2 regions of the Pseudofrankia saprophytica genome follow, and region 2 is predicted to be linked to the other one. Evidence: riboswitches for the same ligand, from Rfam matches in the RefSeq annotation. Region 2 holds a riboswitch; the other holds the start of a gene.
The links. A riboswitch is a leader RNA that binds a small molecule or an ion and turns the genes downstream of it on or off. The one in region 2 is predicted to bind ZMP and ZTP.
Positions count from the first base shown of each region.

Region 1 (4,144 bases), 5.9 Mb from region 2:
CGTCCACACAACAGCCTTTACGTGATCGACGACCACGGCCATATCATCACCCGCTACGACGAACGGATGCTGTCCAACACCAAGGTCAGCTATTTGTACACACCCGGCATCAGTCCGATCACCTTCGACGTCGACGAGGTGCGGTTCGGGTGCGCGCTCGGCATGGAAAGCGTGTATCCGGAGCTGTTCGCCGAGTACGAGCGAGCCGACGTTCACTGCGTGTTGCTTTCCACCATGGACAATGGCACCACCTTCGGCCTGCAGACACAGGCGCATGCCAGCACCAACAGCTACTGGATCAGCTATGCCACGGTCGCCGTCGACGCGGCCGCCGCGCCGTCCGGAATCGCTGGGCCTGACGGTCACTGGGCGACCCGATGCGGACCGCACGCCACCTCGGCCATCGCCACCGTCGATATCGACCGCGAACATGAAAGCCTCGCGCGCCCCTGGCGCCGAACGGCCCGCGCCGGCAGGTACGCAACCGCGGTCGTCGACGACGATCCTCGAGCACAACGAAGCTCGCTCTAACACGAAGGTCTCGACGGGCGTGCCCGAAGCGTTTCGCCCATCCCGGGTAGACGCTTCGGGCGGGCGGCGCCGCCGCGGTGCGTGCCCTGACGCACCGGCGGCATCCTCCGCGCAGCCAGACGAAAGGCGAGGTCGCAGAAGCCCGTCGGCGAGTCCGGCCGTACTCCGGGCGCCGCCACGTTTCATTGTCGCCGATGCACGGATCGGGAGACGAGGCCCCAGCCGTTCCTTGTTTGTCCGACTTGCCGGTCGAGAACCATGCCGATCAGCAGCGCGAGCGGGTCATTGGTCAGCAGTTCGTCCGCCGCGTCGTTCTGGCTCAGGTGAAGTCCCACGTGAGTACGGTAGCCGGCCCTTGCGCGGCGGTCGCCTCGCCGCTGGCCAGATCACGGTGTTGTCGGTCAGCCACGTCCGTGAAAGGGCCACAGCAGGCCGCGACGGTGTCCGTCATCCGCCTTTCCCGCCGAGGACGGCCGCGGGCTGACGTGTGGCTGCTACATTTGCGCATGGCCGCTACTGGCGCGGGTGGATGACCACCGGGGAACGGCCGGAAGACCGTCGACGCCGACCGCCTGGGCCCGCGACGCGCAGATGACTCCGCGCGACGTGAGGACGGCCGATGGACCTGCGGTATGGCATGAACCCCCACCAGCAGCCGGCGACGGCCAACCCGGTCGACGACGCCAGCCCGCCGGTGCGGGTCCTGCACGGCCAGCCTTCCTACATCAACATGCTGGACGCGTTGGAGGCCTGGCAACTCGTCAGGGAGGCGGCCGATGCCCTGGGCCGGCCCGCGGCCGCCTCCTTCAAACATCTCTCACCCGCCGGTGCCGCACTCGCCGGGCCGCTCGACGAGACGATGACCGAGACCTACGGGCTCGGCGCGTCGCCGGTGGGGATGTTGACGAGCGCCTACGTGCGGGCCCGCGACACTGACCCGAAAAGCTCCTACGGCGACTTCGCCGCGGTTTCCGCCCCGGTCGACGCGGAGCTGGCCGTACTGCTGCGCCGACTGGTCTGCGACGGAATCGTCGCGCCCGGTTATGAGCCCGGGACCGTGGCGACCCTGTCCGCGAAGAAGAACGGCACGTTCCTGGTCCTGGAAGCCGACCCTGCCCACCGGCCGCCCGCCCGAGAGATCCGTGAGGTGCACGGGATGCGCTTCACCCAGACCTGGGACGACGCCGTGCCCAACCGGCAGACGCTGGCTGATGTCCGCGTCGGCACGGTGCCCGACCACGCCCTCGACGACCTGCTCCTTGGCCTGATCGTGGCCCGTCACACGCAGTCGAACTCGGTCGCCTACGTCCGAGGCGGGATGACGCTTGGCGTCGGCGCGGGCCAACAATCCCGGGTGGACTGCGTCCGCCTCGCCGGAGCGAAATCCGACACCTGGTGGCTACGCCGCCACCCCCGCGTCCGAGCGCTGCACATCGGCCAGAACCCGAAGATCCAAGATAGCATCAACGACGAGATTCAGTACCTCGACACTGGCGCCGCCGGTTCCGGCCTCCCACCCAGGCCTGGAGGGGCCCCGCCGTTGACCGCCCTGGAGCGCGCCCAGTGGCTGAGCCGGCTCGACGAGGTCAGCCTAGCTTCCGATGGCGCTCTGCCCTTCCCGGAAAACATCGTTCACGCCCGCCGTCACGGGGTGCGCTACGTGGCCGAACCCGGCGGATCAATCCGCTCCGCGGAGGTCATCGCCGCCTGTCACGATCAGGAGGTCGCCCTCGTCCACACCGGACTGCGCCTGTTCCGACACTGACGTTCTTTCGGTTTCCTCCAGCACCGAGTTCATGTCCCGACGGGACCGGTGCGAGCGCCCCACAGTTCCGCGATCCGTCCGTCGGCGACACGGATGACTTCGATGAGTTCTCCAGTGTTGTCGGTCAGCCGGGAGCGGATCATGGCGCGGTCGTCCTCGGCGACCAGGTCAACGACCTCCGTGCGCAGATCCGGTGCGGCTGTGCGCATGGCGAGCCACCGTTCCTTGACCATGCCGGGTCCACGGGACTGGAGCGGGTGACTGTAGAAGTCAGCGGTGAAGATCTCGTCGACCGCCGGTAGGTCGAGCGCGTTGAACGCCGCGTGCATGCGATGCGCCAGGCCCCGACTTGTCTGGGCCTTCGTCGGCCCGGCGGGTGCGCGGCCGGTGTCGTCCACGAGCGCCCGCGCCAGCGGCTCCAGCCGGCCGAAGGCTCGGGCCAGGCCGATGTGGTCGGCATAGTCGCGGGATTCGACGATCTGCCCGTCACGGACACGGACCACGAACACGCACGGCAGGGCGAACTCGCCGCGGTCGGCCATCCCGGTGTAGGTGAACTCCACGACGACCACCTCCGGATCCGCCGTCCGATGCACGGCCATCTCCGTCGGTGCGAACGACCGAACACCGGCTACTCGCCCGGCTGACCCGGCGAAGTGCTGGCGCAGCTCGGCACGAGTACGCAGCGGTTGATCACCCAACGGCGCAAACGGGTGCCGGACGTCGGTCCGCTCCCCGTACAGGCCGGCGAGCGCGTCGAGCTGACGCTCCCGCTCGTCCGGTGCGAGATCACCAGAAACCAGCCGGCTCACGCCGGCGGTGACCATGCGAACGATGTCGGCCGGGGCAGGTGTCGGTACCATCGAGCCTCCAAACGAAGTCGCGACTCCGCCAACAGTAGCGGAGTCTGGACTTCGTTTACAAGGGCGGCAGGGCCGGACCGGAGGTAGGTGAGAGCCGTGCGGAAGAACGCCGTCGCCAACCGCGAGCGCATCCTGGCCGCCGCCGAAGCGGTGTTCGGCGAGCACGGCGCGGCCGGCTCCACCGAGGACGTCGCACGCCGCGCCGAGGTCGGCATCGCGACCGTGTTCCGCCATTTCCCCACGAAGGCCGCGCTGGTGGAGGCGGCCCTGGTCCGCCACTTCGATCTGCTCAACGAGCGGGCATCCACCCTGGCTGCCCAATCCGACCCCGGACAGGCCTTCCGAGACCTGCTGCGAACCATGGTCGAGGGCGGGTCGACGAAGTTGACGCTCGCGTCCCAGATGCCGGATGGACAGTTCCCACCGAGCGTCCGCCAAGGGGCGGACAAGCTGCGCGCGACCGTCGAGGACCTCTTGGACCGCGCGGCGCGGTCAGGGGCGATCCGCCGGGACGTCGGGGCCGACGAGGTCTATCTCCTGGTCCGTGGACTCGCCCAGGCATCCGCCACCACGCCGACCGCACCGCAAACCGTAAGCCGAGCCATCGAGGTGGTGATTGCTGGATTGAGCGCGTGAGGGGCCGTCCATCGTCAACGCCGCGCCGGCAACAGGCGCGGGAACTGGCTGCACCGCACCGTGGACTGGCCGGCCAACCACGCGACACCTCACGCCGTCGACCGGTCAGCTCGGTGATTGGTCGGTCAGAAGCCGGCACATGACCACGCCAGTGCGCAGCTACGACTTGACCGTCAGGTTTTTCCGCCCGACTCTGCACACCGGAGGCGGTGTCCATGCCCCGCGCAGAACGGTTGCGTCGGGTCCGTAGAGCCGCATCGTGACGCCCAGCGGGCCAGGTTGAGCCGGCAACCAGTTCGATTCCCGGTCGGATCCCGGACTGACATGCTGAAGTCCGCCTCTGTCATGG
Region 1 covers NZ_KI912266.1:1,107,660-1,111,803, forward strand. Annotated here, with positions in the region: gene FRCN3DRAFT_RS0204855 (carbon-nitrogen hydrolase family protein) at 1-531, shown strand, start outside; partial or broken gene FRCN3DRAFT_RS57360 (HhH-GPD-type base excision DNA repair protein) at 771-866, opposite strand; ZMP/ZTP riboswitch at 1,034-1,116, shown strand; gene FRCN3DRAFT_RS0204860 (phosphoribosylaminoimidazolecarboxamide formyltransferase) at 1,151-2,296, shown strand; gene FRCN3DRAFT_RS0204865 (nuclear transport factor 2 family protein) at 2,326-3,159, opposite strand; gene FRCN3DRAFT_RS0204870 (TetR/AcrR family transcriptional regulator) at 3,256-3,795, shown strand.
Region 1: another riboswitch for ZMP and ZTP. It lies ahead of FRCN3DRAFT_RS0204860 (phosphoribosylaminoimidazolecarboxamide formyltransferase); the one in region 2 lies ahead of FRCN3DRAFT_RS0229590 (serine hydroxymethyltransferase).

Region 2 (4,144 bases):
CACCTGGACATGATCGTCGACTCGGTGGCCGACGAGGGCGGCACCGCGTGCGTGAACACGACCGCGGTCTACGTCGAGGGCGACCCGACCCCGCTCGCGAAGGCGCTGGCCGAGCGGCTGGCCGCGCTCCCGAGCCTGCCGCCGCAGGACGAGGCAGCGGTGCTGCCCACCCAGCCGATCGAGACGGCCCGCGCGGTGGAGAAGTACCTGCTCGACCACGCCGGTGACGCCACTGGGCGCCTCGGCGGCGACGGGATCGTCGACCCGCTGCCCGGCGGCGGCGCCGTGCTGCGCCCGGCCGTCTTCCAGGTGGACCGCGCCGACGCGCCGCAGACCGGCATCGAGCTGGGCTTCCCGTGCGTCTGGGTGGCGCCGTGGTCGGCGAAGGACGGCGCCGGGCCGCTGCGCGACACACTGGTGCTCACGGCGATCACCGAGGACGCCGGGCTGGTGGACCGGCTGGTCGACGACCCGTCGATCAGCAACGTCTACCTCGGCGACCACCCGACGTACTGGATGCGCCCGAACGTTCCGCACGACGGCTACCTCGGCGAGTTCCTGATGCGCACCAAGGCCGTCATCCGGGATTAGGCCTGCTCGATGCCAGCAGACGAACGGCGGCCGGCCGCCAGGCGAGACGCCTGGCGGCCGGATACGTCGTTGCTTGGCGAGCGGTTACGCCCAGCCCGGCATGGGGTAGCCGGCGGTGAGGTCGCGGACCTCGCCGGCGATCTGGGCGAGGACCGCCTCGTCGTCGTCCGCGGCGGCCTTGACGGCCTGGTCGATCCAGGCGGCGATCTGGCGCATCTGCCCGGGGCCCATGCCGCGGGTGGTGACCGCGGCGGTGCCGAGGCGCAGCCCGGACGGGTCGAACGGCTTGCGGGTGTCGTACGGGACGGTGTTGTAGTTCAGCTCGATGCCGGCCCGGTCGAGCGCCTTCGCGGCCGGCTTGCCGCCGATGCCCTTGCTGGTGAGGTCGACGAGGATCAGGTGGTTGTCGGTGCCGCCGGAAACCAGGTCGAAGCCGCGCTCGGTGAGCGCCTCGGCCAGCGCCGCCGCGTTCGCGACGATCTGGTGGGCATACGTCTGGAAGTCGGCCGTCGCCGCCTCGCGCAGCGCGACGGCGATCGCCGCGGTGGTGTGGTTGTGCGGGCCGCCCTGCAGGCCGGGGAAGACGGCCTTGTCGATCGCCGAGGCGTGGGCCGCGTCGGTCATCAGCATCGCGCCGCGCGGGCCGCGCAGCGTCTTGTGGGTCGTGGTCGAGATGACCGGTGCGTAGCCCACCGGCGACGGATGCGCGCCACCGGCGATCAGGCCCGCGATGTGCGCGATGTCGGCGGCCAGGACCGCGTCGACCTCGCGGGCGATCTCGGCGAACGCCGGGAAGTCGATCGTGCGCGGGATCGCGGTGCCACCGGCGAAGATGACCTTCGGGCGCTCGGCGAGCGCGAGCTGGCGGACCTCGTCCATGTCGACCCGGCCGGTGTCCTGGCGGACGTTGTAACGCACCGAGCGGAACCACTTGCCGGTCGCGGAGACCGACCAGCCGTGGGTGAGGTGGCCACCCATCGGCAGCGCCATGCCCATCACGGTGTCGCCCGGCTGCAGGAACGCCAGGTAGATGGCGAGGTTGGCCGGCGAGCCCGAGTATGGCTGGACATTGGCGTGCTCGACGCCGAACAGCGACTTGGCCCGCTCGATGGCCAGCGCCTCGATCGGGTCGATGAACTGCTGGCCCTCGTAGTACCGCTTGCCGACGTAGCCCTCGGAGTACTTGTTCGTCAGGATCGTGCCCGCCGCCTCGAGAACGGCGGTGGAGACGTAGTTCTCCGACGCGATCAGGCGGATCTTCTCGTACTGCCGCCGTGCCTCGGACTCGACCAGGTCAGCGATCTCCGGATCGGCGCTGACGAGGTGTTTGATGGCTGGCTCGTGCATGGGAGACCTCCAGGGATGTGGCTGCCCGGCCCGTCCGCGTCCACACGTCGCCGGTAGGTCGTCCGCATGGGCCGCCGACGGACGATGCGCACTGTGGGCAGGCGCTGTCCGCCGGTGACACCCAGGCGCACGGTGCCGTGCCGATCGGTCGCTCCCCGGTGGTTGATTCCACCCCAGCACGCCAGTCACGACTTGGCCTGAAGTCTAGCCGCCCGCCCCTGGCGAGCTTTCCACGCCCGGCGGGGGCACCGGACCGACGCGGTCAGGAGCGGTCGGAGCAGTCGGGAGCGGTCAGGGGCTGTCCGGCGGTCAGGAGCAGACGGTGCCGGGCTTGGGCGTGACCAGGTCGATCAGGTAGCGGTTGACGGCGTTGTGGACGCAGGTGCTGGGGCCCTCGTAGGCGCCGTGGGTGTAGGAGCGCCACGTCAGCAGGACGGCGTTCTCCAGCTGGCCGGCAAGCGAGCGTGCCTCCGGGTACGGCGTCGCCGGGTCGCCGGTGGTGCCGACCAGCAGGATCGGCGGCGAGCCCTCGGCCCGGAACGGCCCGGTGTAACGGTCGGCGGACGGGACCGGCCAGAAGGCACACGTCATGCCGCCGAGCGCCAGGGACGATCCGAAGCGCGGGGCCTCCCGGGAGAGATCGCGCACGAACCGCCGGAAGACGGCGAGGTCGGCTGGATAGGTCTGGTCGGCGCAGTTGATGGCGGTGTTCGCGTCGAAGGAGTTGTCGTACGTGCCGTCCTGGCGCCGTCCGGATCCCTGGTCCGCCAGCGACCGCAGCACGGAGCCGTCGTTGAACTCGTCGGCCAGCTCCAGGGCGACCGCGAGGATCGGCCACTGCTCCTCGCTGTAGAGCAGCTGGAGCACGGCCGTGATCGCGGTCGAGTCGTCGACCGGCCGGGTCCTGTCGGCGTCCTTGCCCTGTGCGTAGATCGGGTGCTTGGCGAGCCGGGCGATCAGCCGGTCGTAGGCGCCCCCGGGGTCGCCGTGGCCGAAGCCGCAGTTCGGGTCGCTCGCGCAGCTGGCGAGGAAGGCGTTGAAGGCCGCCTCGAAGCCCAGGGCCTGCAACCGGGTCTCCGCGAACGGACTGTTCGCGGACAGCCTCGGGTCGACCACCGCGTCGAGGACCATGGCGCGAATGTGGGTCGGGAACAGCTGGGCGTAGGTGGCGCCCAGCTCCGTGCCGTACGAGGCGCCGTAGGCGGTCAGCCGATCGTCACCGAGCGCGGCGCGCAGCACGTCGAGGTCGCGGGCCGCGAACTCGGTCGACAGGTACGGCAGCAGCGTCGCGCTCCAGCGCTCGCAGCCCCGCGCGACCAGCCGGTCCGACGCGGCGGTGTCCTCGAAGCCGGCCAGCACCTCGCCCTCCCGGGCGGGTGGCTGCCCGGCGGGCGCGGCCGTGGCGGGCGACGAGGACGGGCCGTGAGCCGGGCTGACGACGTCCGGGGAGACGGCCGTGGAGGAGCCCGAAGAGCCGCCCGGTAGCCGGTCGACGTCCTCGTCGATCTCCTCGCCGGCCCCGGCACCCGCACCGGCACCCGCGCCCGCGCCGGCTCCGGCGGCCCGGTGCGGAACGACGGCGCCGCCGGACAGCTCGCTGGCCTTCTGCCGGTCGGTGAGGCAGCGGACGGGCGCGCTCGCGCCGACACCCCGCTGGTCGAACCCGACGATGTCGAACCGGTCGCGTACCGCCTTGTCGAACAGCTCCGGGTACGTCCGGATGGAGTCGACGCCGGAGACCCCGGGGCCGCCTTCCAGGTAGACGAGGGATCCAAGTCGCCGCGCCGGTTCGCCCGCCGGTCGGCGGATCACCGCCAGATCGATCGTCCCGTTGCCGGGATGCGCGTAGTCCAGCGGGACGGGCAGCGTCGCGCATTCCAGTCCCGTGCCACACGCCGTCCAGGCCGACAGCCGGCCCGTCCCGGCCTGCGGCGACGGAGCCACCGCCATGCCGGCGGCCGGCGCCGGGGCGACCAGGCCGGCCACGGACAGCGAGGCCAGGGCCAGGGCGCTGGTGAGCCGCGCCCGCCGCGAGCCGGCGGGCGCCGCGGCGCTGGTGGTCCCCCGGGGACCGGCTCGCCGATGATCTCGACGAGGCCCTCGACGCTCGGCCCGACGCTGGCCTTGGTGCTGGCCTTGGTGCTGGTACCGCCAGGGCTGGTTCACGGGCCTCGGCCTCCGGTCGGGTCGGCGCGGCGCCCGGGGG
Region 2 covers NZ_KI912266.1:7,029,690-7,033,833, forward strand. Annotated here, with positions in the region: gene FRCN3DRAFT_RS0229585 (aldehyde dehydrogenase family protein) at 1-591, shown strand, start outside; gene FRCN3DRAFT_RS0229590 (serine hydroxymethyltransferase) at 676-1,938, opposite strand; ZMP/ZTP riboswitch at 2,051-2,137, opposite strand; gene FRCN3DRAFT_RS52040 (alpha/beta hydrolase) at 2,248-4,104, opposite strand.